DNA from 2 places in the Paenibacillus sp. HJGM_3 genome. Region 2 is predicted to be linked to the other one. Evidence: a T-box and tRNA genes for the amino acid it is inferred to sense, from the RefSeq annotation. Region 2 holds a T-box; the other holds one or more tRNA genes.

Region 1 (15,587 bases), on a different contig from region 2:
ATTCCTAGGTTCGAATCCTAGATCCCCAGTTTCTATACCCCAAAAAGTGACGTATCGCTTCGATGTTAATTCCGATTACTTTTCGGGGACCCCGTGTCTTATCTTGCGAGCCATTAGCTCAGTCGGTAGAGCACCTGACTTTTAATCAGGGTGTCGTAGGTTCGAGTCCTACATGGCTCACCATGTTTTATCTCGCGCGTATGGCGGAATTGGCAGACGCACTAGACTTAGGATCTAGCGGGCGACCGTGGGGGTTCAAGTCCCTCTACGCGCACTAACGCAAAGACCCCTTGCAGGGGTCTTTTTTTACGTTACAATCGGAAACCGTGCTTATTTAGGGACATACCCATAGCCGGGATAGCGCACGACCGGCCATTTTTCTTTGCGTAAAGCGTTGGTCAGCTCAGGGCCGACGTTCAGGTTCGTCTGGACGAGGTGCGTAGGCGTCAGGGCCATCCACTGATTGAGGGACACGTCTTCGAACCGGTCGCTCTTGAACATCTCCAAGAACCATAAAGGCTCGGTCCCCGTGTTCTGGATGTAATGACCAAAAGCAAATGGCACGTATCCCACATCGCCGGCCCGGTAATTGAAGGTGCGGGCGGCCCCATTGCCGGCGAACACGGTCATCCGCCCTTGTCCGGTCAGGTAGTATTGCCATTCGTCGTTATTGGGGTGCCAATGCAGCTCCCGCATGCCGCCGGGTTCGATCTCCACAAGCGCGGCCGCGATCGTCCGGGAGATCGGGAAGTTCCTCGAATCGACGATGCGCACGCTGCCCCCAGGTGTTCGTATGGGGGGTTGGGCGAGCAGCTCATGTTTGAAGCTTAGCGGTATCGTGCCGTATGGGGAAGCGATAGCCTGGCTCTCGATCGGGCCGGGTACACGATCCTGGTAGATGTACACCTGATCCGTAGGGATCCGGTCAAAGGCGGATTCAGGTACGCCGAAATTCGCCGACAGCACCTCCTTAGGCGTATGGGCGAACCAATCGGAGATGGATAACGTATTCAAATCGGAGAAGCTGCCGTCGTCGAAGACGAGCAGGAACTCGCACCCTCCCTCCAGCCCTTGAATCGAATGTGGGATGCCCGGAGGGAAGTACCATAAGTCACCGGGACCGACATCGGCGATGAAATTGCGCCCGTTCTGGTCCACAGCCGTGATTCGGGCGCGTCCCAGCAGCATATACGACCATTCCGCCTGCTGGTGCCAGTGGAGCTCACGGACGCCACCCGGGGTCAAGCTCATATTGACTCCCGCCATCGTAGTTGCGATCGGGAGCTCGCGCACCGTAATTTCCCTGGACCAGCCGCCGTGGTTTAACTGCATGTGCGTATCCGAGAACGAATAACGCAGATTCGGGATTAACCCGGCATCCGTCACAGGCGGGACGAGCATATCCGGGTTTTCCCGATCCCTCATGATATCGCGAGGCCCCAGATCGACGTTTCCCGCACCGTCGCTTCGGATCGGCTGTGGAATGTCCATAGGAAGGCCTCTAGGCGGTTCTGAACGGTTCATAACCCACTCCCCACTGTTCGTAATAAACTGGCGTATTAACCCTGCATAGCACGCTACAATTGGTGTATGATGCGCGACAGGGATTTATGTTGTAGGAATGGGTAAAATAGAGTTTGAAGCCCTTTGGCATGCAGGAAGAAGAAACCATAAACTTTTTCATTAAAAACACTTGCTTTTTGTTCTGAGCTTTGATATATTATTTCTTGTCGCCGCAAACGGAACGCGAAAGAAACGAGCGGATGACACGAAGGGCAAGCCCTCAACATCATATGCGGACGTGGCTCAGTGGTAGAGCATCGCCTTGCCAAGGCGAGGGTCGCGAGTTCGAATCTCGTCGTCCGCTCCAGAATATGTGCCTTTAGCTCAGCCGGATAGAGCGTTTGACTACGAATCAAAAGGTCGGGAGTTCGAATCTCTCAAGGCACGCCATTTTTCTTTTTAACTTCATATTGTACTGTCGGGACGTAGCTCAGCTTGGTAGAGCACCTGGTTTGGGACCAGGGGGTCGCATGTTCGAATCGTGTCGTCCCGACCATTATTATTCTCGCATGATGCGGGTGTAGTTCAATGGTAGAACTCCAGCCTTCCAAGCTGGTAGCGTGGGTTCGATTCCCATCACCCGCTTCCTAGAAGTCAAGCACAGAGACCGCAAGGTCTTTTTTTGTGTATATAATTAGTAATATTCCAGAATTATGTTTAGTGCGTTAAAGCAGGAATGTCGCGAAGGTTGTCGAATTATTGAAGGATATAGAGAATGAGGTGAGAGAGAACCATGTCTGAAGTAAAGAATGACACACATCGGGTAAGCTCCAATCATTTGCTGCGCCGCGACGTGCGGTTTCTAGGGAACATTCTGGGCGAGGTCCTCGTCCATCAGGGCGGGCAGGAGCTGCTCACGATCGTCGAGCAAATTCGAGAGATGAGCAAGAAGATGCGGGAATCGTCCGATCCGGCGCTCTTCCAGGACTTCAAGAACGTCATTCGTTCGCTGAGCAAGGAGAACCGCCACCAGGTGATCCGGGCATTCGCCATTTATTTTCAATTGGTGAACATCGCCGAGCAGAACCACCGTATTCGACGCAAGCGCGACTACGAACGGTCGGCTATGGAGCAAATCCAGCCGGGTTCCATCGAAGGCGTGATCAACGAGCTGCGCGCCTCCAATGTGCCACCTCGGGATGTCCAGGAGATCCTGAACACGATCTCGCTCGAGCTGGTCATGACCGCACACCCGACGGAAGCGAGCCGCCGCGCGGTGCTCGACATTCATCAGCGCATTTCCAAAGAAGTCATGCAGCTGGAGAACCCGGGCCTCACATACCGAGAGCGGGAGCAGCTGCGGGAGAAGCTCGTGAACGAAGTGCTCACGCTGTGGCAGACCGACGAGCTGCGCGACCGCAAGCCGACCGTCCTGGACGAAGTGCGCAACGGCATGTACTACTTTGACGAGACGCTCTTCGAGGTGTTGCCGGATCTGTATCGCGAAGTGGAGCGGTGTCTGAAGAAGTACTACCCAGGCGAGAACTGGAACGTCCCTTCCTTCCTGCGCTTCGGCTCTTGGATCGGCGGTGACCGCGACGGCAATCCGTCCGTGAAGGCGGAGATCACGTGGGAGACGCTCGTGATGCAGCGGGGACTGACACTGCAGAAATACCAGGAGGCCCTTAAGGGGCTCATGGAGAACCTCAGCTTTAGCACGTCCATCGTGGACGTAACGCCGGCCTTGCTGGCTTCCATCGAGTTGGACAAGCAGCAGATCCAGCTGAAGACCGAGGACGTATGGCGCAATGAGAAGGAACCGTACCGAATCAAGCTGTCGTACATGCTGGAGAAGCTCGAGAATACGCAATCTCGGACCCAAGCGGTCGTGAAATATCATTCGCCGGAGGAATTCACGGCGGACTTGAAGGTCATCGAGGCTAGTTTGCGGAGTCACTACGCCGATTATGCCGCTGACCATTATGTGCAAAAGATCATCCGGCAGGTGGAGCTGTTCGGCTTCCATCTCGCCACACTGGACGTACGCCAGCATAGCAAAGAGCATGAGTCGGCGATGGCGGAGATTCTGGCCAAAATGCAAATCGTAGACAACTATGCCTCCCTCTCGGAGGAGGAGAAGATCAAGCTGCTGAGCGGCTTGCTGAACGATCCTCGCCCGCTCGTGTCGCCTTACATGGAGTACACAGAGGGGACCATGGAATGCATCAACGTCTACAAGACGATCAAGGCGGCTCAGCAGGAGTTCGGTGCCCGCTGCATCCAAACCTACTTGATCAGCATGACGCAAGGCGCCAGCGACCTGCTGGAGGTCATGGTGCTGGGCAAGGAAGTGGGCTTGTACCGCAGGGAAGCGGACGGCAGTGTCACCTGCACGCTGCAGCCGGCGCCGCTCTTCGAGACGATCGACGACTTGCATGCGGCTCCGGGCATCATGCAGACCTTGTTCGACATTCCGGCGTACAAGGCGAGCCTGGACAGCTTTGGCGGCCTTCAGGAGATCATGCTGGGCTACTCCGACAGCAACAAGGACGGCGGGGTGTTGACCGCCAACTGGGAGCTGCGCGTCGCCCTGAAGCAAATCACGCAGGTCGCGAAACGCAATCAAGTGAAGCTGAAGTTCTTCCACGGCCGCGGAGGCGCTCTAGGCCGCGGAGGTATGCCGCTCAACCGCAGTATCATGGCTCAGCCGCCTGAGACGTTAGGCGGAGGCATCAAGATTACCGAGCAAGGCGAAGTACTGTCGTCGCGCTACTCGCTCAAAGGCATTGCGTATCGCAGTCTGGAGCAGGCGGTTTCGGCTCTTATATCCGCGGCCAAGCTGGCTCGGAATGGGGTAGAGGCGGACGCGCAGGAGAGAGCCTGGGAAGAGATCATGAAGGACATCTCCGAGAACGCGCAGACGAAGTACCAGGATTTGATTTTCCGCGATCCGGATTTCATGGCCTTCTTCAAAGAATCGACGCCGCTGCCGGAGATCGGGGAGCTGAACATCGGCTCCAGACCGTCCAAGCGGAAGAACAGCGATCGGTTTGAGGACCTGCGCGCCATTCCATGGGTGTTCGCGTGGACGCAGAGCCGGTACTTGCTGCCGGCGTGGTACGCGGCGGGCTCAGGCTTGCAGACGTTCTCGCAGGGCGACCCGGACAACCTGCGCACGCTGCAGAAGATGTACAAGGAATGGTCGTTCTTCAGCACGATGATCGACAACCTCCAGATGGCGCTCGGCAAGGCGGACCTGCCGATCGCGAAGGAATACTCGGGCATGATCACCAATCCGAGCATCGGCGAACGCATCTTTGGCCTCATCGAGACCGAGTACAAGCTCACCTCCGATTTGATTCTAGAAATTACCGGTCAAGAGGAGATTCTGGACAACGTGCCGGTCATCCAGGAATCGATCCGCTTGCGGAACCCGTACGTCGATCCGCTCAGCTACTTGCAGGTGCAACTGCTCACCGAGCTACGCTCCCAGACGGAGCAGACGGACGAGTATGCAGAGCTGCTGCGGGAAGTGCTGCTTACGATCAATGGCATCGCGGCCGGCCTGCGGAACACCGGCTGATCCTCGTTTGACGCTTCGAAGTCGGGCCACTCCTCTCTTGAGGGGGAGGCTCGACTTTTTGCATGAAATTGGGTAAAGTAGAGCCAATGAAGGAAAGAATTGGAGGACCCTGCATGAAACCTACCGCTTGGCGCTGGGTGGCCATCATCCTGGTGCTGATCGGATCGGCCAGCTACGGGCTGTTGTCTCCCCTCGTGAAGATGGCGTATGAACGCGGCTGGAACGACGTGCAAGTCAGCGCGAGCCAAGTGACGATGGGGACGGTGCTGCTCTGGGTTCTCTTGCTCGTGAATCCTCGCGCCTGGTCCAATCCGTTTCGGACGCCTTGGATCCGGTTGTCGGCGATCGGCATTTTCGGGCTGGCGCTGACTACCTTTTTCTTAAACAACAGCTTGTCTCGTTTGGACGCGTCGCTGGCGATCGTCTTGCTGTTCCAGTTCACTTGGATGACGATCGTGCTGGAATGCGGATTCGATCGGAAATGGCCGACGAAGTACCAGGTCGGGGCGGTCATTCTCGTCATGATCGGGACGCTGCTCGCGGTAGACGTATCCGGCACTTCGATGAGCGAGCTCGATGGAGTGGGAGTGGCGTTCGGCTTGCTGTCCGGGTTTACCTACAGCGTGTTTTTGTTCTTCACGGGAAGGGTCCGGACGACGGCGCACCCTATTCTGAAGTCCGTCATTATGCTGACGGCGGCGTTGCCTGTCATCTACATCATTTATCCGCCGGCGGCTGTGTTCCAGTCGAATACGGGATCGCTCGTGCTCTGGGGCTTGCTGCTCGGCTTTCTAGGCCAAGCTCTTCCGGCGGTAGCCTTCAATATCGGCATCCCGCGTATCGGGGCAACACTTGCGGCGATGCTCGCGTCTATGGAGCTCCCTGTCGCGATTACGGCGGCATTCCTGATTTTGAAGGAGCCGGTCGGGTGGATGCAATGGGCAGGAATGGGGCTCATCCTGATCGGGATCTTCGTCTCGGAACGGCAGCCTAAGCGGGAGGAAGAACCGAAACGATCGGAATAACAACTTTTCGGAACTTTTCGCCGGGATGTCCGTACGGTAAATGGAGAGGTTCTGCATCGAGTACGGAATCTTACGGAACGATAGAGAGAAAGATCGTCTTGGCGGTGTCGGAAGGACATGACGCTTGGACGGAGGGAACGGCGCTGAACGGGCACGGGCTGTGGGAAGAAGAAATCAGCTCAGCTAGCGTTCAGGCGTGGGAGGAATGTCGGTGAATTACGTGGAAACGCGCTTGGCCAAGCTCGCCCGGAACGGCGATCGGCGCGCCTTTATCGATTTGGTCGATTTGTACAAGGATAAAATTTATCATATGGCCTACCGCATGCTGCATAACGTACAGGAGTCCGAGGATGTGGTGCAGGAGACGTTCCTGCGCGTGTACACGAACCTCCACCGGTATGACGAAACGCAGAAGTTCTCGACGTGGATCTACCGCATCGGTACGAACTTGTGCATCGACCGGCTGCGCAAGCGCAAGCCGAGCTATTCGCTCGACGCCGAGGTGGCGGACAGCGAGGGCACGGACTGGTACTCGATGCTGTCGAGCCCCGATCTGACACCCGAAGGCGAGCTGCTCCTGTCGGAGACACAACAGCAGGTGCGCGACGCCATCGATTCGTTGCCGGAGAAGTACAAGGCGGTAGTGATCCTGCGCTATCTGCATGACATGTCGCTGCAGGAGATCAGCGATGTGCTAGAGATGCCGGTCACGACGGTGAAGACGCGGGTGCACAGAGGGCGGGAGTTTTTGCGTCAGAAGCTGGAAAAGGAAATCGTACTCTAATGTACCGGAATGTGGAAGTGAAAAAACTTGGCCGAGAGGCGTTAATGAGTGAAACAATCTTCGGGGTCGTACGTATAGTACAATACGAATTCTCAGAACGAACCGGGAACCCGTACGAGAACGTCAAGCAGAAAGGAGTGGCTCTCCGATGGATTGCAAACAAGCCGTCCCACTGATCCATGATTATCTGGATGGAGAATTATCCGGCACGCAAGCGATGGAGCTGAAGGCTCACCTGTCAACCTGCGCCGCCTGTCATAAACGATTCCAGCAGCTCGAGAAGGCGGATCATCTGTTCCGCTCCCTCAGCGCCGTAGCGGCTCCGCCGCACATGACCGACCGCGTGCTCCGGGCGCTGCCTGCCCCGCATCGCCGGAGGAGCTGGACGAACTGGGTGCGCCGCCACCCGGCGGCCACCGCGGCCGCGATTTTCGCCGTCGTCATGCTGAGCAGCTTCTTCTCGCTCTGGAACCAGGATACGGACCTGATCGTGAGAGGCACGGATCTGGAACAGGTCGTCATCAAGGGCAACCAAGTATACGTACCCGCAGACCATACGGTGCGCGGCAATCTCGTCGTCGAGAATGGAACGATCCAGGTAGACGGCGCCATCGAGGGGAACCTCGTCGTCATCGACGGCTCGTATGTACTCGCTTCTACCGCCCGCATCTCCGGCGATATCAAATCCGTGGATCAAGCGGTACAGTGGCTCTGGTACAAAACGAACCAATTTTTTGCCTCGGTGGCCAAGTAAACATGGCTTAACACGATCGGTCGGACACCTCCCTTCTGCATGAAGGGAGTTTTTTGTTGTCCAGCCTGAGAAGTCACTTTGTGGGGTTTCTGTTGAAAATATGGTATGATGGGGTGTAGGCGGCCTTAAAACAATCTACACAAAAGCTGCTCGGGGGTTGGCGGATGGACTGGATTCGAGAGATTGGCATCAACGATGTCGTAGACATCCTGATCGTCAGCTACGTCATCTATAAAGTAATTCTGCTCGTTCGCGGGACAAGGGCCGTACAACTGCTGCAGGGCATCTTCGTGGTCGTGCTGACGTGGGCGCTCAGCATCTGGTTCAAGCTTAATACGCTGAAGTGGCTCATGGACCAAATGCTGACGCTGGGAGTATTGGCCATCATTATCATATTCCAGCCGGAGCTGCGCCGTGCTCTTGAGCAGTTAGGGCGCGGAAGGCTGTTCAGCCGCACGACGTCCTCAACCGAGGATCAGGAAGTCACGGGGCGGATTGCCCATATCCTTAAGGCGATGAATCATCTAGCGAAACGCAAAATCGGGGCGCTCGTCGTGTTCGAACGGCATACCGGGTTGAACGACTATGTCGAGTCCGGGATTCCGATCGGGTCCCAGATTACGTCAGAGCTGCTCATTAACATTTTCATCCCGAATACGCCGTTGCATGACGGAGCGGTTATTATTCGGAACGGTCAGATTATGGCGGCGGGCTGTTACTTGCCTTTGTCGGAAAATCCTTTTATCAGCAAGGAGCTCGGGACCCGGCATCGCGCCGCGATCGGCATGTCGGAAGTATCGGACGCCGTCTGTGTCGTCGTCTCCGAGGAGACCGGGCAAATCTCGCTGGCGCTCAATGGCCAGATCGTTCGCGACATTAAGGAAGAGTCGCTCGTGTCGAAGTTGTATGAAGAGCTGCGTCCGAAAACCAAAGATAAGCCTTCTTTCTGGAAGAGAAAGGGGGGTCAAGATGGGTCGAATGAATGAATGGCTCGGTAAGCCGAATGTCCTGAAAGTGATCGCACTCGTGCTCGGGGTGCTGCTGTGGTTCGCCGTCCAGACCGACGAGAAAACGACTCCGGGCAGTGCTCTGCCTACGGAGCGGGAGAATACGATCACGAACGTCAAGGTAACGCCGATCTACGATAGCGAGACCTACCACATCCAATCCATTGATCCGGCCGAAGTCATGATCAAGGTGAAGGGCAAGGATACCGCGCTCAAAAAGGTGAACACCGCCACGTACCGGATCGTGCTCGATCTGACGAACGCCAAGGTCGGGGAGAATACGCTGCCGCTTACGCCGGAAAAGTTCCCGAATGGGGTCGAGGTGTCAATCTACCCGCCATATGCGAAGGTTGTGCTCGAGGGCAAGCAGCAGAAGGAAATGCCGGTGACGGCGAACGTCACAGGGAACCCGGTCAACGGGTACAAAGCCGGGCAGCCGGTCATCCGCCCGATGCGGGTTATCGTCACGGCGCCTAGCAGCCTAATAGACAGCGTCGCCTCCGTACGGGCTGACGTGAGCGTGGAGAGCGCCTCCAGCGCGGTGACGAAGCAAGTGAAGCTCGTCGCCTACGACAAGAACGGCAAGCCGCTGGACGTGTCGATGAATCCTCAGGTGGTCGACGTCGAAGTGCCGATCACTCAGCCGTTCAAGAAAATGCCGCTGCGGATCAAAACGACCGGATCGCCGCTTGCAGGCTATAGTGTGGCGTCGTTCACGCCTAGCGCGGAGCAGATTACGGTCTACGGCCCACAAGAACTGCTAAACACGCTCGAATTCTATGAAGGGCCTTCGGTGGACCTGACCGGGCTCAAGGAGAGCAAGACGTTCACGCTCGATATTCCGCTGCGGAACAAGGTCACCACCCTTGATCCGCCGAAGGTGGATGTCAAGGTCGAGATCGTGCCGTCGACGACTCGCGCCTTCGACCAGGTGCCGCTGACGATCGTAGGCCAGAACGATATGTACGATACGAAGATTACGTCGCCGACGAACGGCGTGGTCTCCTTCACGCTGGAAGGGGCGCCGGCGGTGCTGGATAAGCTGAAGGTGACGGATGTGCAGGCGATCGTCGATGTCAGCAACTTGCCCCCGGGCAAGCATGACGTCCCGGTCAGCGTGAACGTCTCGCCGTTCGTACGGAGGACCGGCGCCGACCTGCGGGCGATGGTCGAGATCAGCGCCAAGCCGGGCGCAGGCGGAGCGGGCGGCGGAGCCGCTCCGGCGAACGCCGGCGTGAGCGGCGGGACGAGCGCGAGCCCGACGCCGAGCGGCGGTCCGGCCGGGCCGTCGGGCACGGCGACGCCGGCGCCTACGCCAACGCCGCAGCCGACCCCGCAGCCGACGCCGACGGGCAGCGCGGGCGCCGGGAGCGGCGGCCGGAGCGGCGGTGCGGGGTAGGCCCCGCCGCGGCACGCCGGGGCGCGGGGCATGCAGCTGTGCAGGCGTGTCAACTGGGAGATGCACGCCGGGCTCAATGATGCTCAATAGGCAACATTTTTCTGGATTTCACAGCTCAAATGAAGAACTTGTTGCCCCAAATTGCAACATTTCTGTCTCGAAAGAACCTATTTCCAACTGAAATGTTGCCTTTTCAGCAACATTTTCGCGGTTTACGGTCGTTAGCTGCACGCAAAGTTGCTATTCGGGCAACATGCATGGTTACGACGGGTGAACCCGCCAGAAAAAAGAACCATTAGAGGAGCGATAGAGAAGCTATGGGGAAATATTTTGGAACTGACGGTGTACGTGGTATTGCGAATCAGGAGCTTACGCCGGAGCTTGCGTATAAAATCGGGCGCTGCGGCGGCTATGTGCTGACCCAGCATGCGACCGGGAAGCCGGTCGTGCTGATCGGGCGCGACACGCGCATCTCAGGGCCGATGCTGGAGGCGGCGCTCGTCGCCGGCCTGCTGTCCATCGGCGCCGATGTCGTGCGCCTGGGCGTGATCTCGACGCCGGGCGTCGCTTATCTGACACGCAAGCTCGGTGCGAGCGCGGGCGTCATGATCTCGGCCTCGCACAATCCGGTCGAGGACAACGGCATTAAGTTCTTCGGCAGCGACGGGTTCAAGCTGTTCGACGAGACGGAGCTCGAGATCGAACAGCTGCTCGATGCGGCCGTCGACGAGCTGCCGCGTCCGGTCGGGACGCGGCTCGGTTCGGTCCGCGACGACGCCGAGGCGAAGTTCGCGTACACGGAGTTTCTGAAGACGACCGTAGACGTGTCGTTCCAAGGCTTGAAGCTCGTGCTCGACTGCGCGCACGGGGCCGCCTATGAGCTCGCGCCCCGGCTCTTCCGGGAGCTGGGCGCGGAAGTCATCGCCATCGGCGCGGAGCCCGATGGCACCAACATCAACGCCGGATGCGGCTCCACGCATCCGGAGCGGCTGCAGGCCGAGGTGCTGCGGCATGGCGCGCACCTCGGGCTGTCGTTCGACGGCGATGCCGACCGCCTCATCGCCGTGGACGAGACAGGCGCCGTGGTCGACGGCGACTACATGCTCTGCATCTGCGGCGATGCGCTGAATCGCGCGGGCCGCTTAAGCCGCAGCACCATCGTGACGACGGTGATGGGCAATCTCGGCTTTTTCAAAGCCGCGAAGGACCTTGGCATGGAGACGGCCCAAACGGCCGTAGGCGACCGCTACGTGATGGAAGAGATGCGCCGCGGCGGCTACAACCTGGGCGGGGAGCAGTCCGGCCATATGATTTTCCTCGACTACATCCCGACCGGCGACGGCATGCTGAGCGGCCTGCAGCTCGTGCAGACGGTGGTGCAGTCCGGCAAGTCCCTCGGCCAGCTGGCAGGTGTCATGAAGAAGTACCCGCAGGTGCTCGTCAACGTTCGCGTAGCGGATAAAGGCAAGCTGAACGGCAATACGGCCATCGAAGCGGCGATTCGCAGCGTCGAAGAGCGATTCGCCGGCAACGGCCGCGTGCTGGTGCGTCCTTCGGGAACCGAATCGCTCGTACGCGTCATGGCGGAAGGGCCTGAAGAGGCCGTGGTGAAGGCATATGTGGACGAAATTGCGGACGTGGTCCGGGTACAACTGAACGCATAGCAGGACAACGCAATCCGCATAACGGCGCGGTTCGGGAGGAGGATATGACCTTTTTCGACGGAATTCGCGCCGTGTGCCATTTAACCCGGTAGGACAAAATGGGGTTGCATCTGGGCGGCAAATTGAATAGTATAGAAAACAGCACTCTGGAATGGAAAGGTGGATCGAGGTTGTTCAGCATCACAAGCGCCAGAACTTGCGGCCGCTGAGTCCCGAACGGAATAAGGAGCGGCGACACGCCCAAGTTGACGAGGTAGAGGTGTTCGGATATCGGCGGGGACCTCTCGGCTTGCATCAGAGCCGTGAACAGGAAGGCAAAAGGACTGGGTGACCGGTCACTACAAGATTCCTGTGTGATGATGAGTTGTACGTTGGAGTGGAACCGAGGCGTGTACGGAACACGGCCTGCGGTTAGGTTAAGGTTTGTTAGGTTTAGGGCACTTATTATTTGTGTGATTAAATAAATTTGCTTCATTCGGAAGCTTGTTTCGTGCTGTCTTTTCATGCGAGACGGAATGACAATTGCATAGCCTAACGCTTATTCAGTCATGCCGCTCGGCATGAAAAGCCGCACGGACGAACATGAGACGGAGGTCATGAATCGGATGTGTGGAATCGTTGGATATATCGGGAATCGGAATTCGCAACCCATTTTGCTGGAAGGGCTGAAGAAGCTGGAGTATCGCGGGTATGATTCCGCCGGGGTGGCGGTGTTCACCGGGACCGGGCTGGAGATCAAGAAGGCGAAGGGGCGGTTGGCCGTTCTGGAATCGCAGCTGGAGGTCACGCCGCTGCAGGGGACGATCGGGATCGGGCACACGCGTTGGGCTACCCACGGCAAGCCTTCGGACGTCAATTCGCATCCCCATACGGACAATTCTCAGAAATTTTCGGTGGTGCATAACGGGATCATCGAGAATTACATCGGGCTGAAGGAAGAGCTGACAGCCAAGGGGCATCATTTCGTATCCGAGACGGACACGGAAGTCATCTCTCACCTGATCGCCGATCTGTATGACGGGGATATCGTTCGCGCGGTTCAGCAGGCCGTTCAGAAGATGCGGGGAGCGTTCGCGCTGGGCGTTTTGACCGAATACGAGCCGGATAAGCTCGTGGCAGTACGACTCGCGAGTCCGCTTATCATCGGGGTTGGCGAAGGCGAGAACTTCATCGGATCGGATATCCCGGCGATTCTGGAGTATACTCGGAATGTGTATATCCTGAACGACGGCGAAATGGCCGTTTTGACACGCGGTGGTGTCGAATTAATGACCTTAGAGGGGAATTTTATTTCCCGGGAATTATTTCGTGTCGATTGGGATCTGATTACGGCGGAAAAAGCCGGATTCGACCACTTCATGCTCAAAGAAATTCATGAACAGCCGAAGGCATACAAGGACACGATGGGCAGCCGCATCTCGCCAGACGGCACGCGGGTCGTGCTTCCGGAGATCGGGATGTCGGCTGAGGCGATTCGTTCCATCCGCAATGTTCACATCGTGGCTTGCGGGACCGCTTATCATGCCGGCTTGATCGGCAAGGGGGTCATCGAGAAGCTGGCGCGCATCCCGGTCGAGACGGACGTCGCGTCGGAGTATCGCTACCGTTCGCCGATCATCACGCCGGAGACGCTCGTCATCGTCGTGAGCCAATCCGGCGAGACGGCCGACACGCTGGCCGCGCTGCGGGAAGCCAAGCGCTGCGGCGCTCGCGTGCTCGCGATCACGAACGTCGTCGGCAGCTCCGTCGCCCGCGAGGCGGACGATGTGATCGTCACCTGGGCCGGGCCGGAGATCGCCGTCGCCTCGACGAAGGCGTACACGTCCCAACTCGTCGCGTTCTACTTGTTCGGGCTGTACCTCGCCCAGACGCTGGAATCGCAACCCGCGGAGTATATCCGCGAGGTGCTGGCCGCCTTGCGGCTGCTGCCGGAGCAGGTCGAGTATTTGCTCGGCCAGAGCGAGCCGATCCGGGCATACGCCGAACAGATTGCGGAGCACCAGAGCTTGTTCTTCATCGGCCGGGGCCTGGACTACGCCGTAGCGTTGGAGGGGTCGCTGAAGCTGAAGGAGATTTCCTACATTCACTCGGAGGCCTATGCGGCGGGCGAGCTGAAGCATGGGACACTTGCGCTGATTGAAGAGGGCATCCCGGTCATCGCGCTTATGACCCAAGAGGCTTTGCTGGAAAAAACAGTAAGCAACATCAAAGAAGTCAAAGCCCGTGGCGGCCGCGTCTTCGGCATCGCGCTCGCCGGCAATGACGAGCTGGCTCACGTGGTGGATGAAGGGTACACGATCCCCCGCACTCATCCGCTGCTCACACCGGCGCTGTCGGTCATCCCGCTGCAGCTGCTCGCCTACTATGGCTCGCTCGCACGGGGCAACGACGTCGACAAGCCGCGTAATTTGGCGAAGAGTGTGACGGTGGAGTAGGGAATAATACAACGAGAAAAATAATGTTGGATCTCAATATAATGTTGGGAACTAAAGGAGGCACCTATAAAAAGGCGCCTCCTTTTTATGTACGCCCAGCATGGGCGTCATCAATACTCCTCGCATAGCCAAAAGCAAGGGTGTCGTCGCGAGGGCGGGATCTACATGATCGTTACGCTAGCGCGAAGCAAGGTGAGATAAGGCTCGTAAAGCCGCTGGGAATTCCGTTAGTATCCAGAGGAGATTTTCCTTAATTTTTTTTGCCTTCCTGTCACACTCCACATCCCTTGCCCGTCATACAGGTAAAATTTGAAAGGGATGATGAGCGATGCAAAAAGTTGATGTAGTAGTGGTTGGTGGAGGGATTGCGGGTCTAACCGCTGCAATTTACGCAGCCAAAGCCGGGAAACAAACCATGGTCGTTGAAAAACAGGATCGCTTAGGCGGCCGAGCCATTACCAACAAGAAAAAAGGAGCTTACTTCAATCTGGGCGCGCATGCCTTGTATAAGGGAGATGCGTACGCGACTTTCCGGGAACTGGGACTGAACTTACAAGGAAAGAAACCTTCCGCTGACGCTTATGGCGTTTGGAAAGGAAAATTGAAAACCTTGCCTATGGATTTAAAATCCTTGTTTACGACTCCGCTGTTGTCTTGGAAAGGAAAGATGGAGTTCGCTTCGTGTCTTGCGAAACTTTCAAAAGCGGATACTCGTCAATTTGACAGGATCAGTGTCCGCGAATGGGTCGAGGGGAATTTGCGAGATCCCATGGTGCGCAATATCTTTTATTCGTTGCTTCGTGCCGCCAGTTATGTGGCCGGACCGGATTTGCCAGCCGCGGGTCCTGTATTGAAACAGCTGCAGAATGCCCTTAAAGGCGCGTTGTACCTGGATCGTGGCTGGGGCGAATTGATCGAGGAATTGCGGCAGAAGGCAACCGACCTGGGAGTGCGGTTCATAACAAATACCAAAGTCTCGTCCATCGATACCCGTGGCGGGATCGTACGGCAAGTTCTCTGTGAAGACGGAACGAAAATCGATACGCAACATGTTATCCTTGCCACACCGCCTTCTATCGCCAATGAGTTGGTGCCCTTTGCAGAAAAAACCGCCCTTCATACCTGGAAAGAGCAAGCGATTGAGGTAACCGCGGCTTGCCTGGATGTGGCCTTGAAACGACTTCCCAAGCCTAAACAACAATTTGCATACGGGATTGATCAGACCGTGCTCCTAAGCAATTATTCGCGTGCGGCTTACCTAAGCGACGATGGCGCGCAAGTCATATCGCTCATTAAGTACCAAGGGAAAGAAACGGACCCGGATAAAGATTTGCACGAACTGGAAGGCGTGCTGGATTTGATGCAGCCGGGATGGCGGGAACAATTGGTTGTCAAGCAATACCTTCCTAAAATGACGGTTTGTCACGACTTTA
Region 2 (15,587 bases):
GGCGCTGCGTCCGGGCCCGACTCCCCTGCGTCCTCGGCGGAAAGTCCGTCTTGATAGGCGACATCCTTGTCCGGATGCATGAATTTGGAGCCTGGTGAAGATGGCAAAATGCCCTGCTCGAAAAATTGCCGGTTCTCCTCGCTCCGGAACCCGATGTCCTTGAACGGATGCACCCACTCGTCCCCGGCCATTACGGCGGGATCGGTCTCCGTCGACCATTGCTGCAGCGGGGAATTGGGGGATTCGTACTCATGGTCGCCGATCAACACGCCATGCTCGTTCACGAAGGCGGCGCGCGGTCCCCGGCCTCGCTCGAATTCCGGCAGGAAGTCGATCTCATACGGATCGAGCTCCGGAGCGCCTAACGCCTCCAACGCTTTGGCGGGATCGTGCTCTTCGGCCGAATGGCCGTTCGATTGGTTGTTCGCAGTCATAGACGTTCCTCCGCGGGCTAAGTGGAAGGCCGGTTCGGACCGTCCAATTTCTTGTCGATGCCCGGGTTGGCCCCCCCATGCTTAGGGCTGGCGGCGTTTTTATGCTCCTGATTCCGCTGCTCCAGCGAATCGCCGTTTGGGTCGTGTTTCGGTTGCATGGCTATCAGCTCCTTTCTCCCCGTATTATGCGTCGATTGGGAAAAAATAACCCCGGCCAGCGTTAATGCGACATACAGAAGCTGACTTCTGGAGAGATAGAGCAAAAACGGTTCGCCTCGGGCACCGAATAACGAGATTAGCAGTCCGCCGATGCCGAACACGATCGCCGTTTCCTGGAATAATCGGCCGCTTCCTGTCTCGGCTGCCAACTTCCAGGTTCGAACGGCGGCGAGCGAGGTTAAAAGCAACATATAGACGTTCACAGGATGGTAGCGCTCCTGCCCGATCCCGTCGCCGATGCCCCACGGCAAATTCGTGGGCAGGCCGTACCGCCATTGCAGCAGCGAATAGACCGCAGCGGCTGCGATTGCCCCGTAGGCGGCTGCGTCCAAGAGCAGAGCAAGCGGCATGCCTTGCTTCCGGGCGCGATAGGAAGTCACCGCGACGGCGACGACGAGGCCGAGAACCGCTTCGCGCGCGGCGCCCGACATGAGGAGGAGCGACTGCGGTCGCTCCCACAGCAGAGCCGGGGCGGACAGCACATGGCCGAACTTCCAGAACAGCAGGACGATGAGGCCGGCTTGCAGCAGCACATCGAGCGCAGCGATAGATTCGGGGCCGAGCCGGCGCCGACTAATGCGGATCGCGAGCAGCCCGCATGCGATTGCCGCAAGCAGCACTAACAGCCCGCGTTTTACGATCAGAGGTCCCACTTCGATGAGATCATTCATTTGAGATGACATCTTCCTTTCATGTCGAATAAAGCTTCGCTATAGGAACCATACTGTGCACTAGCCGTCGTATTTTCATAGATAAGCTCGAACGCTGTTAAGAATTCCCTGAGAGGAGGATCTGTTCATGCCCTCACATCCTCGAACATCCGGACCGCCTGGACGCGGCACTCAACCTTGGTATACCATTCCCCGTCTGCGCCCGATCCTCCTGCTTGGCGGATTGGCGTTCACGCTGATGATTACTTGGCTGGCTTGGTTGCAGAACGAATCGCGTTATGTGCTCGCGACAAGCGCTCCCCCTGCGGCTTCCGATCTCGGATCTACGGTATTCCGCTTCACGGTGATGAGCGATGTGCACGTGCAGGATTTCCACTTGCCTTCACACCAGCTATTCCGGAACGCCCTGGAGGACGCGATGCGGGAGACGCCGGACTCGCGTCTGCTCGTCTTGAACGGAGATTCCACGAATGGGGATCCGACCGATTACAAGCGGCTGAAGCAGCTGCTCGCCGAGCAGAATCACCCTCCGGTCGCGTTCACGATGGGCAATCATGAATATTATAAAATGTGGAACTGGACCTATAGCAAGCTCACGGATCATTGGTCGTCCGGACAAGCTGTGAAGCTGTTTGACTCCGAGTTCGGCTACGAGCGGCCCTATCATGAGGAGATCGTCGACGGTTATCCGTTCTTGTTCCTGAGCGGAGAAGCGTACCGCGACGTCGAGCCGGACGTCGGCGAAGACGCATGGCTGTCGGACCGGCAGCTGGATTGGTTGAAGGAGCGGCTGGAGTTGTATCGCGCTTCGTCCGGACAACCTTCCGAGCGGCGGAAGCCGATCTTCGTCTTCCTGCATCAACCGCTGCCCGGTACGACGGACGGCAGTTCGCGCGAGCTGGGCGTCGTGCAGCACGAGGCGCTGCGGCGGCTTCTCACCGCCTACCCGGACGTGTTCCTCTTCTCCGGCCATACGCATTGGGATGCCGGGACCACACAGCAGGTATGGCGCAGCGGCAGCTTCACCGCCATCGGCAGCGGTTCGGTTTACGATACGCTCGACCGGCAGGACCAGTCTACCGGGCTGAGCGAGAGCTTGGCGGTAGAGGTGCGAACGGATGCGGTCGTCATCCGGTTCCGCGAGCATACCCGGCGGCGATGGATCGGCGAGCCGGTCGTCATCCCCTATGGCAGACGGTGAGCCCATACGGTATGATGGGGAACAGAACGCTTTTATTCAGGATACGGCAAGCAAGGGAGTCGAAACAATGAATGCGGATGTCATCGTAATAGGCGGGGGCTCGTCGGGACTCATGGCGGCGATCGCGGCCAGCCGGAACGGGGCCGGGACGGTGCTCGTCGACAAGGGAGACAAGCTTGGGCGCAAGCTGGGCATCTCCGGCGGAGGCCGGTGCAATGTGACGAACAACAAGGACATGGACGAGCTGATCAAACATATTCCCGGCAACGGCCGCTTCCTCTACAGTGCGCTTGCTACGTTCGGCAATCGCGAGATTATCGATTTTTTCGAAGGGCTGGGCATTCGGTTGAAGGAAGAGGACAACGGGCGCATGTTCCCGGTGTCGGATCGCGCGAAGACGGTCGTGGACGCACTGGTCGGGCAAGTGAGGCAGCAAGGCGTGCGTATCCTGGTGAACAGCCCGGTGCGGGAAGTGCTGTATCGCCAAGGCCGCGCCGTCGGGGTCCGGCTCCGTTCGGGCGAGGAGATCAAGAGCCGGGCCGTCATTATCGCCGTCGGGGGCAAATCGGTCCCTCAGACCGGGTCCGAGGGCGACGGCTACGCTTGGGCCGAGCAAGCCGGCCATACGATCACCGAGCTGTATCCGACCGAGGTGCCGCTCACGTCGAGCGAGCCTTTCATTCGGTCCAAGGAGCTTCAGGGGCTATCGTTGCGCGATATCGCGCTGACCGTCTGGAACCCTAAGGGCAAAAAGATCGTTACCCACGAAGGGGACATGCTCTTCACCCACTTCGGCTTATCGGGGCCGACCGTCCTGCGCTGCAGCCAATTCGTCGTGAAGGCGCTTAAGCAGTTCGACGTGAAGCACGTTACCCTCACGCTCGACCTGTTCCCGGCCAAGAGTGTCGACGACGTGTATGCCGAGACGCTGGAGCTGGCCAAGCAGGAGCCCAAGAAGGCGATCAAAAACGTATTAAAGCCGCTCCTGCCGGAGCGGCTCATCCCCCTCTTGCTGCAGCGTGCGCAACTGCGAGAGGAGCTCACGTACGACAACCTCCCCCGGCAAGCGTGGATGGAGCTGGCGAAGGCGATCAAGGCGTTTCCGATTGCCGTGTACGGGACGCTCTCCATTCAGGAGGCTTTCGTCACGGGCGGCGGGGTGCATTTGAAAGAAATCGACCCCAAGACCATGGAGTCGAAGCTGATGGCAGGCTTATATTTTTGCGGCGAGGTGCTCGACATCCACGGTTATACCGGCGGCTACAACATTACCGCGGCCTTCTCCACCGGCTATACGGCCGGGCTTAGCGCGGCTCGGTCCGTATTGCCGTAGACGGTTGTTGCCGGGAGCCGGGCTGCCGGCGCGACACCCATTTGACATGCGCCGCATGCAGGCCGTTCGCCGCCAACAAACCGACGAGAAGGAACGACAAGCCCCCGATCGTATAGTTGACCGCTACGCTCACGAGAGCGGCGCCCGCACCGAACAGCAGCTGCTCGCGCGTGCGGGCCGGCGATGTTGGCGGATCGGTCAGCATGAAGAAAGCGAGAAACAGCGCGGAATGGATGAAAGGAACCCGAAAAATTTCCGCCGCCTCCCCGAGTTGAAACACTCCCATCAGCATAAATAGACCGAAGTATACACCTAGGAAGGCGAACAGCTGGGGAAACTTGCCCACTCGGTTCGTCACCATGAAGCCTGCGACGACCAGCAGCGCGATGCACCAGACCGGCAGGCCGGACAGCGCTCCCCACCAGTCCTGCCCGCTCGAGCTCAGGAGCAGGGCGACGAATAGGCCGAAGGCCGCCGGATTGAAAACCGGCTTCCTGCGGATGTGGAACAGCAGCTTAGACAGCAGGGCGATACCCGTCGCGGACACGGAGACGTACCACGGCGCCGCCGGGCTGAGCACCATCGACACGATTAACGCGGTGAGAATCGCGCTGTCGGGCAGTCTCCTCTTGCGGCGCAAGAGATAATTCGTGCCGGCGTCGATGACGACCGCCGTCGCCACGGAGACGAGCAGGTGCGCGAGGCCGGCTCCGCTGCGCGATTGGAGCAGTCCGAGCAAGGCCAATATGGAGAGGAACACGAGCAGCATCCCTTTTGGGGTATTGAAATAATCGAAGTCGCCGCCTCTCGAAGGCTGCGGCCGGTTCCGTTCAGCTTGCAATCTCATGCCACATCCCCCTCATTCTCTTCGTTTCGTTGGTCTGAAGCTCGTTCGAGATCGTAATCCCCGCCAAATCCAGGCTGTCGAGCAAGGCGGTGCCTTTCTCGGGCCCCAGGATGAAAGCCGCCGTCGAGAAGGCGTCCGCCATCATCGCATATGGGGCGATGACCGTACAACTGATCGCCGCCTGCGGCGAACGCCCGGTTCGCGGATCGAGCAGATGGTGCTCTTGCGGCAGCTCCGCCCGTCGCTCATACCCGCCGGAGGTGCACACCGCCGCTCCGGATACGTCTATCCAACCCATAAGCGCATCCGGACGGTCCGTGAGATCGAGGAGATTAGGGATCAGGAACGGCTGCGGGTGCCGCACGCCTACTCTCCATGGGGTCCCCCGTTCGTTGCAGCCATGTGCGTACACGTCTCCGCCTGCCTCGATCAGGAAGTCTCCGAACGACTCGAGCTCCCGCTTGGCTAGATCGCTCGCCAGCCCTTTCGCCACGGCGCCGAGATCGAGCGTGAGCGGACGGGTGAGCTCGATCGTCCTCCGCTCCTCGTCGAGCAGGATGTCCCGATAGCTGACGGGCGGTACAGCAGAGGCGAAGTCTTCCTCTGCTGCGGCGATATCGCGGTTAGCTAGCATTCGCTCACCCGTCAAGTAATGTCGATCGAACCCTCGTCGCTCCATCGCCGCGCCGACGGTAGGGTCGAACACGCCGTCCGTCAGCTGCCCTACCTCCCAGGCGAAGCGGATCGCTTCGAACAACGCAGGACTGGCTGGCACGGCAACGCCTATGCGGCGGGTCAGCCGGGAGAGCTCGCTCTGCGGATCGAACCGGCTGCACGTTGCCTCCACGTGGCGGAAGGCAGCCCAGGCACGGTCCAAGCCGGCTTCCACGTCGCGTTCGCTGGCGGCCGTCACGACCTTGAACGTCACCCGTGTATCCATGCAGAGTAACGACGAGGTATAGATGCGCTTTGTATGCATGACTATGCCTTCTCTGCTTGCAGCAGCGCCTGGTAGACTGCGTTCATGAAATCTTCGGAGCTGTATGTGGCGCCGCTCACGACGTCCACCTGATACGTCTGCCTGGCCACCACCTGGGCTGGCAGCGGGTCGATATATTTTTGCGGGTACCGGGTCCGGCTGCTCGTAATATTCACGGCGGCGATTTTACCGCTCTTGACCGTGACGGCGACCTCCACCGTCCCGAACCGGTTCGTGCCGGAGCCGTTGTAGACGCCGTCCTTGTACGTCGCCGTGCCGGTCGGGGCGGGAGGCATGCCCGTACTCCCGGCGGTCCCGCCCGAGCCTCCATTGGACGGCTGATTTTCCCCGGGCCGCTGACGGCCTTCCCGACCGCGATCGAAGCTGCCGCGGGTTCCTTCGCGCGTCAAGCCCCGATCAGGAACGGGCGTCTGCCCCGGACGGACGGTAGGCTCAGCCTGCACGCCCGCCTTCGGGGCCGCGGCGATCGGGACTCCGCTTGCGGCGCCGGCATCGGCCGTATCGGTCACCAGGTACCCCGCTGTATAGATCAATCCTATGGCCGCCGAACACAGTGCAACCATCTTGGGTCCCATTTTGGCCATCATGGGATCGTTCCTCCTCGTTATGCCGAATTATCCCTAGCATATAGGATGAAGCTTAAAATCCACTGAAAGATCGCCCAATATGAAATTAAAATTTTACCTTATGGCTGTTAACCATCCATGTTATAAACAGATGTTTTGCAACGTGTCCGTCATCCATGTACACTAAGGATTAATAGAATGCGAGCGAAACGAGGGTACAATGCAATGGAAGAGGAACAAGTGTGCAAGCGGATCCCGACGCCGGACGTCCTGGAGGTGGCGAAGGCGCTGTCCAGCGAGCTGAGGCTGCGGATCCTGGAGGCGCTGAGCGGGAAGCCGATGAGCGTGACCGAACTGACGCAGCAGCTGGGCGTCGCGCAGCCGACGGTCTCCATCAACATCCAGATGCTCGAGGCGGTCGGCCTGGTCGAGACGGCTCAGCGGTTCGGGAGAGGGAAGATCTGCTCCCGCGCCTGCGACTCGCTGCTCCTCGAGCTGCCCCGCGTGCCCACTGAGATGTCCGCCGCCTACACCGTGCAGATGCCAGTCGGCATGTATAGCGACTTTCGGGTTCAAGCACCTTGCGGCCTCGTCGGCCCGGAAGGGCTGATCGGATCGGTCGACGACCCGCATGCGTTCTACCGCCCGGAGCGCTCGGACGCATTCCTCGCTTGGTTCAGCGAAGACGGCTATGTGGAGTATAAATTCCCGAACTCGGCGGATGCCGGGAAGCCGTTCCGGGGCTTGTCGCTGAGCGCGGAGCTGTGCTCCGAGGCGCTCGGCTACAAGGAAGTTTGGCCGTCGGACATCACGGTGTCGATCAACGGCTTGGAGATCGGGACATGGACGAGCCCCGGCGATTTCGGGGAGAAGAAGGGCGAGCTCACCCCCAGCTGGTGGCTGGGGGGCACGCAGTACGGCTTGCTGACGGAATGGACCGTGGACGAGCAGGGCAGCTCGATCAACGGCACGCCGTCCTCGTCCGTGACGATCGGGCAGCTGAAGCTGGAAGCGAATCAGCCGATCGTCGTGCGGTTCGCGGTGAAGCCCGACGCCCGCCATCGTGGAGGGTTGAACCTGCTCGGCAAGCACTTCGGCAATATCCCGCAGGATATTAAGCTGACGCTGTCGCGGTAAATTTGTGCTTTAAGCCAAAAACGGGGCCTGGGTGACGGCCCAGGTCCCTGCTAGTAACCCGATTTTTTCGGCTTAATCCCGTCCACCGCCCCGGATTCCGACCAGTAACCCGATTTTTTCGGCTTCCCTTATCCCCCCATTACATGCGGTTAGGCGCGGGCAGTCCCAGCACCTGCAGCGCGTCGGCCAAAGTCATTTTGTACTTGGCGGTCAGCCAGATTCGGAAGCTCCTTCTCTCCCCCTCCGCCTTCAGAATCGGACACGCCGCATAGAACGTGTTGAACGCGGTCGCCAGCTCGTAGGCGTACGTGCCGATCAAATTCGGAGCCCGCTCTTCGGCGGCAGCCTCCAATGTCTCTGGCCAGTAAGCGAGCTGGCGCAGCAGCGCGTACTCGGCCGCTTCCAGCACGGCCGGGAAAGGTGGAGCCTTCGACGACACCAACTCTCCAGCCTCTCCCGGCCTAACCTTCTCACTCGCCTCTTGCTCAGCCTTAGCGAGAAGGCTTGCCGCCCTCGCATGCGCGTAGAGCAAGTACACGCCGGTGTTGCCCGTAATCTCCGTCGCCTTGTGCAGGTCGAACACGACCTCGGTCTGAAGGTTGTAGCGCAGCAAGTAATAGCGAATGGCCGCCGCGGCGATCGCCTCGCTCGTCAGCCCGGTCCGGCGCGAACGCTTCTCCTCGATGACGCGCTCCATCAGCTGCAGCATGTCGGCTACCTTGATGCCGATCCCTTGGCGCCCGGACATCGCGTAGGAGCCTTTGCCATCCGACGTGTCTATACCGAGCTCCGCCGCCGTCCCCGGACTGAGCGATACAACGCCGTAGCTGACGTGCCGCAGCCGCTCCGCCTGGCGGATGAAGCCGAGCGCCTCCAGCGCCTGCTTCACCATCGCCTGCGGGTACTGCTGCCGGTGGTCGATGACGTTCAGCACGATATCCGCTTGGCCGAAACGCTTGCGCACCCCCGCGCCGGCCGGAGCGGTCGTCCACAGGCTGTCGGTTGCGAAGCGGGTGTACTTGAACGTCTGATCCAGCAGCCCGAACTTCCACAGATGGTAGGCGATATCTTTCGCCGTGTACGTCAGAATGCCATTGGAGCGGACGAGAACTTTGTCCGCGGAATGGTCCGCCTGTCCCGGCGCGAGTTCCTCGGCATCAACCTGATCGGTCGCGTCCTCGGCGCAGCTTCCGTGCTTCAGCACCCAGCAGCCGGCCAGCTTGCCCTCTTCCGCCAGGACGAAAGCGGGCGTCGTCTTAAGCTTCGCGAACGCCGCCGCCCAGAAGCCTTGGCGCACGAGATGGCTCTCCCACACGAGCACGTCGTAGCGGATGCCGAACCGGCGCATCTCCTCCGTGTGCTCCCGCACGATACGCTCCGCCACTAGCTCTCCGATCCAGGCGGTGCTCGACCGCCCCTCCTCCAGCTCGTGCAGGACGCGGGTCCGCTCCTCCGTCATCGACGGAGTGGCCGCATACGCCCGGTTCACCGCCGCGTAGGTGTCCCAGCAATAGTCGCCGAATCGGGCGTATGCCCCTTCAGCTCCCGTGTGAAGCAGCCCGACGACCGTGTCCGCCAGCTGATTGCCCAGGTCGTCGATGTAGTTGTGCACCTCGACCCGGTAGCCGACGCGCTTGTAGAGCCGGGCAAGCGTGTCACCGATGCAGGAGTTGCGCAGATGGCCGATATGCGCCGCCTTGTTCGGGTTGATCGACGTATGCTCGATCACGACTTTAGGCGGCGGGGCATGCGCGTCTTCTCGACCTGCGTCGAAGTCCATCTCCGCCCAGCGCCGCCAGTTCAGGCGCATGTTCAAGAATCCCGGCGCCACCGCCTCGACGTGCGCCAGCAGCCCGCCGGCGCCGACGTCACCCCCGCCGCTGGCATCCGCCAGCAGGCCGTCGCACAGCTCGGCCGCGATAGACAGCGGCGCCCGGCGCAGCAGGCGTGCGAGCGGCATGGCCGCGTTCGACGCGTAGTCGCCGTGCTGCGCATGGGACGGCGGCCCGACCTGCACCTGCAGGTCGGCAGGACATTCCAGGCCCGCCTCCCGCAGCAGACGGGCCACCTGTTCGCGCAAGGCATCGGCCAGTAGTTGTTGTACCGTACTCATTCCTATCTCCTCCTGATCAAAGCATCTTCACCTAGAACTGTGTGCGAACGCCAAAAAAGGCTCTCGTCTCCTGAACGAATTCAAGAGACGAGAGCCTCTGCTCCCGCGGTACCACTCTTCGTGCCAAGCTCCTTCGGAGCTTGACCCCTCAACCGGATAACGGCCGGACGCCGGAACGCCGTACCCGAGCCATCTGCTATGCAGCCAGCAGACGCCTGTTCTGGCGCTCATCTCCCGGGCCCGCTTCCTTGTCGGCCTCGTACCGGCTCCCACCACCCCCGGCTCGCTTGAACGTTTCCCCGACAAGTACTGTCCCGATCATGGACGGTACTATTTTACTGATCTTATTAATTGAATATTGGAACTATTGTAGTTAGTTTCAGGCAACCTGTCAAGTTGATGGCGATCGCCTTGAAGCTAACGCGGATAACGGACAGTTTCCACGCCCTTCCTCCGTCAACCACCGCACGCTCGCACCGATGTGTATCGGATTTCGATTCTCATGACACGACTTTCCTGGTGCATTTCCGTATACTTATATGAGCGAAGAAACTACTGAATGTGTTGAAAGGAAGGATTGGAGCATGAGCGACTTTTTGCGGGTCGGCGGGATCGTCCAGCTGATCGGGGGGCTGCTGCTTGGATTTATTATGGGCCATATGGACGGATACCCGCTGTTCGGAGGGGACGGACAATTCGAGTCCGACTACCGCTGGTCGATCGGCCTGTTCTGGTGGATCGCGGGCGCGTTCGGGGGCATCGTGTTCCTGACCCTCTCCCTGCTCTTCGAAGCAATTGGGCGGATCGAGCACAACGTCTACAGCCTGACTAACGCCTACATGCGGAACAATCCGAGCGAGGCGGAGCCTCCCAAAGCCCTGGGCACCTCCCGCAGCAGCCTGACGAAAATGGCGAATTACAAAATGGGCCGCACCGAGGAGTCTACGGACAAGAAGTAAGCCGGCTTGCGGCGGCTACCCGTCGGCCCGGAGCGAAGCGAACGCTTTGAGCAAATCACGAATGCCCTTCCTCGAATGGCTTCGATCGGATTTTTTACTTATAATGAGGGGGAGGTGACGAGACCATAATGGAAAATATGAAACAGGCTCTTATAAAGCGACTGACCACCTACGTTCAGGTGGATACGCAATCGAACGATGCGAGCGAGACTTGCCCTTCTACTCCGGGTCAGCTGACCCTTGCCCGGATGCTCGTGGAGGAGCTGCGGCAGATCGGCATGAACGATGTTACCATGGACGCGAATGGCTACGTGATGGCGACGCTGCCTTCCAACACCGACAAGGACGTACCGACAATCGGGTTCATGGCCCACGTTGACACGGCGACCGACTTCACCGGTGCTGGCGTCCGGCCGCAAGTCGTGGAGCGGTATGACGGAGAGGCCATCGTCCTGAACGAAGCGCAGCGGATCGTGCTGTCGCCGGACGAGTTTCCCAGCCTGCTGCGGTATGTGGGGCATACGCTCGTCACGACGGACGGCACCACCCTGCTTGGGGCGGACAACAAGGCAGGCATCGCGGAGATCATGACCGCGCTCGACTGGCTGCTGCAGCATCCGGAGGTCAAGCATGGCCGCATTCGAGTCGCCTTCACGCCGGACGAGGAGATCGGCCGCGGGCCGCATCGGTTCGACGTCGCGGCGTTCGACGCGAAGTATGCCTACACAGTCGACGGCGGTCCTCTCGGCGAGCTGCAGTACGAGAGCTTCAACGCCGCGCGGGCGCTCGTGACGTGCAGGGCAAGATCGTGCATCCGGGCACGGCGAAGGGCAAGATGGTGAACTCGGCGAAGATCGCTATGGAGTTCAATCGCCGCCTGCCCACACAGGAAGCGCCGGAGCATACCGAAGGCTATGAAGGATTCTTCCACCTGATCTCGATGCAGGGCGATGTCGAGGAGACGAAGCTGCACTACTTGATCCGCGACTTCGACAAGGCGTCGTTCGCAGCGCGCAAGGCGAAGCTGAAGGCGATCGCCGCTGAGCTGGAAGCGGAATATGGCGCAGGGCGTGTCTCGGTGGATATCAAGGATCAATACTTCAACATGCGGGAGAAAATCGAGCCGGTACGCGAAATCGTGGACATCGCGCACGAGGCGATGGTCAGCCTCGGCATCGAGCCCGTCGTAGAGCCGATCCGCGGCGGGACGGACGGGTCGCAACTGTCCTACATGGGACTGCCGACGCCGAACCTGTTCACCGGCGGGGAGAACTATCACGGCCGGTACGAGTACATCTCGGCGGACAATATGGTGAAGGCGACGCAAGTGGTAATCGAGATCATCCGGCGGTTCGAGCGGCAGGCGTAGGCGGGTGAAGGCGGGGGAGAGATGAAAGGCAATCGGCGAGACGGATCCCACATTCGTCTGCCGATTGCCTTTTTGTCATTTGCCGTGTCCGAGTTCAAACAAGCCCCGGCCACAGCCTCGCCTTCAGCGCCAGCAGGTTCAAGAACCCGGAGTCGACGCTGCCCAGCGCCGAACGGCCGTAGCCGCCGTGGAAGTCGGAGCCCCCGGTCATCGCCAGCCCGTACTGTTCCGCGTACCCGCGGGCCTTCTGCTCCTCCTCCCGGTCGTGGTCCGGGTGATACACTTCGATGCCTTCCAGGCCCGCCTGAACCCACTCGCCGATCGCTTCGTAGTTCCCGAGCTGGCCCGGATGGGCCAGGACGGGCACGCCGCCCGCTTCCCGGATCGCGCGGATGGCGTCCGCCGCGTCCACATATTGCATCGGCACAAAAGCGGTACCCGGCGCCTCGCCGTTCCCGCCCCGAGCAAACAGCGAGCGATACAGGTCGCCGAACAGCTCCTGGCAGTGGCCGCTCTCCATCAGCGCCGCCATGATGTGCTGCTTGTAGACGGCCGTGCCGCCTGCGGCAATCCGGCCAACCTGCTCCCAGCTGATGCGGTAGCCCGCCGCCACGAGCTGCTCCACACTCTGCCGGGTTGCTTGCGTCCGCCGCTCGAGAATCGGGCGGCACAGCCTCGCAAGCGCCGGATGCTCCGGCTGTACGTAGTAGCCCAGGATATGGGCCCGGCGTCTGCGCGCGAAGTCGTAAGCCGAGATCTCGATGCCGGGGATCACTTCGACGCCCAGCCGCTCTCCCCACAGCATGGCTTCCGGTACCCCGGCCGTGGTGTCATGATCGGTGACGGCCAAGTACCGGATGCCGGCGGTATGGGCCGCGCTCAGCACTTCCCGGACGGTGTAGGTGTTGTCCGAGGCCTTGGTATGGCAATGCAGGTCTACGATGCCCTGTCCCTTCAACCGACCGCCACCGCCTTGCCGAAAGAGGAGAGATCGCGGTAGGTCGCGGACAAATACGTCCAGTGCGATTCATACTGCTCCCGAATTTCGTGGATCATGTAGCCCTCCTGCGCACATCCCCCCAGCAGCCGGGCGATCTCGGCCATCGGCACGGCCCCTTCCCCTATCGGCATATGCATGTCGCCGCGGCCCAAGGGCAGCAGCTCGTACTGGTTTTTCTCCGTCGAGTAGTTGGGCTTGCCGTAATTGTCATGAACGTGCAGGTGAATAATGTACGGCACCATCGCTTCCAATTCCCGCTGGAGGCTCAGCCCATACATCTGCAGCGATAAATATAAATGCCCGACATCGAGGGCGATCCCGACGTTCGGGTGGCCGATCGCCGCCACCTGCTCGGCTAGCTGAGCCGGAATGACGGAGTAGCAATAGTCCGGACAGTCCAAGTACGGCCTGACGTTCTCCATGCCGATCCGTACGCTCCGCTGCCGGGCATACTCCCCGGCCTCCCTCATGATCGCCGCCTCGCGCTCGAGCAGCAGCCGCTTGTCAGCATCCGTATACCGCGGCCACGTCTGCGGATAGAGAAACTGCTCCTCGCCGACGAATCTCCCCACGTGCACGACGAGCAGATCGGCGCCGACCGCGCCGGCCACATCGAGACAAGCGAGCAGCAAACGCTGCTCGAATCCGATGTCATCCGCCCGGAACACATTCAGGTCGAACGGGGCGTGCAAGGTATAGCGCAGCGGGATTCCGCGAAGCAATTCCACGTACGCCTCGAGCCGGCCCGGATCGATCACGCCGTTCTCGATGATCCGCATCCCTTGGATCGGAAGCTCCACGGCTTGATAGCCCGCCTCTAACACTTGGGCCAGCTTCTCCTTCAAGCGGTCCGTCCGGCTGACGACGTCGCAGCTCATCAAGCTAACCCCAATGCCCTTAAGCTTCAATGCGCTCGGCCCCTTTCCCGCTCAGGGCGGCGCGAGTAGTTCCCGAGAGATAATTCATTTGGCATACGAGCTGGCCTCGGACGAACACGTTCTGAATGACCGGGCTTCCCGCCTGTTCCCGGACGACGAGCAGGTCCGCCTCTTTCCCCGCCGTAAGCGACCCGGTCCGGTCGTCAATCCGCAGCGCTCGGGCCGGATTCAGCGTCACCATATTGACCGCCTCCACGATGTCGAGCCCCTGAGACACGAGCAGGAATACGGCGCGAAGCATCGCAGGCGGGTAGTAATCCGAGCACAGGATGTCGACGACGCCCGCACGGATCGCCTCCTGGGCGGACAGGTTGTTGCTGTGCGAGCGGCCGAGCATGACGTTCGGCGCGCCCATGACGACATACAGCCCGCGCCGCTTCGCCTCGACCGCTACCGCGAGATCGACGGGGAATTCGCTGATCGTCCCGCGCCATTGCTGAATCCGATCCAGCTTCTCGATCGAATCGTCGTCATGCGAGGCGAGCGGGACATCGTTGCGATAAGCCAGGTCGGCGAGCCGCTGCAGCTCGGCATCGGCGATTTTCGCCCGGTTTTTGCGCTCCTCCAGAATCGCGTTTACTTCTTCCTCGGTCTTCTTCTGGCGCTCCATGATGAATTTCTTCTGCACATCCGTATTGCGGTATTGGCCTTGACCCGGGGTGTGGTCCATAAACGACATCTGGTCGATCAGTCCCTGGGTGATGAATTCCTCGACGAACGGCACGACGCTATCGTTAGTCAGCTCCACGCGAATGTGCACCCGGTGATGGATGAGGTGGTCATGCTGCCTCAGGTTCGCGATCCGGTTCACGATGTCCTTGACGCTTTGATTTTTGCGAAAATCGTTGCTCGAGTTCTCCCCCCACATGCTGAGCGAGTGGTAGATCGTCGTGACGCCTTGGCTGACGAGCTTCCGCTCCAGCTCCTGGTAGGAGAATTCCAGCGCAAACCGGCTAGTAGGCCGGGGCTGCATCTCGTGCTCGATCGCGTCGCTGTGCGTATCGATCATACCGGGCATGACCCAGCATCCCGTGGCATCATACACTTGCCCAGCACTCGCCAGAGCCGAGGTATTGGGACGAATGTCGGCAATCCGACCGTCCTCGATCACGACCGTCCCCTTCATGAGCACTCCCGTCGGAGTCACCACGTTGCCGCCGCGGATCGTTAAAATTGGTTTCATAGTCGCACTCCCTCCGCCGTCGCCAGCTGCTTCTCTTCCTTGGCCCCTCCGAGCGAGCGCATATCTAGGATGTGGTCGGCTACGCGGCCCATGACCTCCCAGTCGTGGAAAACGCCGATCATCGTGGTGCCTTCCCGCTTCATCTCGTGCAGGATATCGAGCACACGGTGCTTCGTCTCGTTGTCGAGCGAGGCGGTCGGCTCATCGAGGATGAGGAGGCGCGGCCGGGCGACGAACGCTCTCGCCAGGTTCACCCGCTGCTGCTCCCCGCCGCTGAACGTCGCCGGGTACGCTTGCCACAGCGCCTCCGGGATGTTCAGCCTGGCGAGCATGTGCGCCGACGCCTCCCGCGCCTCGGATAGGGCGTAGCCCCGGGGAAGCAGCCGTTCCGCTACGATGTCGAGCGCGGAGATGCGCGGAATGACCTTCAGGAACTGAGACACGTAGCTGATCTCATGCAGGCGCAGATGGGACATTTGGCGCTCGGTCGCTTGAGCCAGGTCAATCCTGCCATACAGCGAGGAGTCGTACCAGATCTCGCCGGACGTCGGCAAGTACGTGCGATACAAGCACTTGAGAATGGAAGACTTGCCGATGCCGCTAGGACCCGCAATGCC

Evidence for each region. The T-box of region 2 lies ahead of ACI5FR_RS02010 (arginine--tRNA ligase). A T-box ahead of a tRNA ligase gene usually reads a tRNA of that ligase, here a tRNA-Arg.
Region 1: it has a tRNA-Arg gene. The T-box ahead of ACI5FR_RS02010 (arginine--tRNA ligase) is inferred to sense a tRNA for this amino acid. The anticodon was not compared.

The regions. Positions count from the first base shown of each region.
Region 1 covers NZ_JBJGED010000047.1:31,803-47,389, reverse strand. The annotation lists tRNA gene ACI5FR_RS32595 (tRNA-Gln) at 1-29, shown strand, start outside; tRNA gene ACI5FR_RS32590 (tRNA-Lys) at 108-183, shown strand; tRNA gene ACI5FR_RS32585 (tRNA-Leu) at 195-274, shown strand; gene ACI5FR_RS32580 (oxalate decarboxylase family bicupin) at 331-1,491, opposite strand; tRNA gene ACI5FR_RS32575 (tRNA-Gly) at 1,796-1,870, shown strand; tRNA gene ACI5FR_RS32570 (tRNA-Arg) at 1,877-1,953, shown strand; tRNA gene ACI5FR_RS32565 (tRNA-Pro) at 1,983-2,059, shown strand; tRNA gene ACI5FR_RS32560 (tRNA-Gly) at 2,078-2,148, shown strand; gene ppc (phosphoenolpyruvate carboxylase) at 2,297-5,086, shown strand; gene ACI5FR_RS32550 (EamA family transporter) at 5,200-6,111, shown strand; gene sigW (RNA polymerase sigma factor SigW) at 6,323-6,895, shown strand; gene ACI5FR_RS32540 (zf-HC2 domain-containing protein) at 7,044-7,649, shown strand; gene cdaA (diadenylate cyclase CdaA) at 7,814-8,635, shown strand; gene ACI5FR_RS32530 (CdaR family protein) at 8,619-10,055, shown strand; gene glmM (phosphoglucosamine mutase) at 10,373-11,719, shown strand; gene glmS (glutamine--fructose-6-phosphate transaminase (isomerizing)) at 12,325-14,154, shown strand; gene ACI5FR_RS32515 (phytoene desaturase family protein) at 14,483-15,587, shown strand, end outside.
Region 2 covers NZ_JBJGED010000001.1:452,311-467,897, forward strand. The annotation lists gene ACI5FR_RS01970 (DUF3905 domain-containing protein) at 1-434, opposite strand, end outside; gene ACI5FR_RS01975 (hypothetical protein) at 452-1,324, opposite strand; gene ACI5FR_RS01980 (metallophosphoesterase family protein) at 1,452-2,525, shown strand; gene ACI5FR_RS01985 (BaiN/RdsA family NAD(P)/FAD-dependent oxidoreductase) at 2,593-3,858, shown strand; gene ACI5FR_RS01990 (RnfABCDGE type electron transport complex subunit D) at 3,830-4,705, opposite strand; gene ACI5FR_RS01995 (FAD:protein FMN transferase) at 4,689-5,684, opposite strand; gene ACI5FR_RS02000 (FMN-binding protein) at 5,687-6,292, opposite strand; gene ACI5FR_RS02005 (ArsR/SmtB family transcription factor) at 6,497-7,408, shown strand; gene ACI5FR_RS02010 (arginine--tRNA ligase) at 7,548-9,521, opposite strand; T-box leader at 9,602-9,852, opposite strand; gene ACI5FR_RS02015 (hypothetical protein) at 10,106-10,480, shown strand; partial or broken gene pepT (peptidase T) at 10,618-11,849, shown strand; gene ACI5FR_RS02025 (PHP domain-containing protein) at 11,944-12,807, opposite strand; gene ACI5FR_RS02030 (sugar phosphate isomerase/epimerase family protein) at 12,804-13,757, opposite strand; gene phnM (phosphonate metabolism protein PhnM) at 13,747-14,970, opposite strand; gene phnL (phosphonate C-P lyase system protein PhnL) at 14,967-15,587, opposite strand, start outside.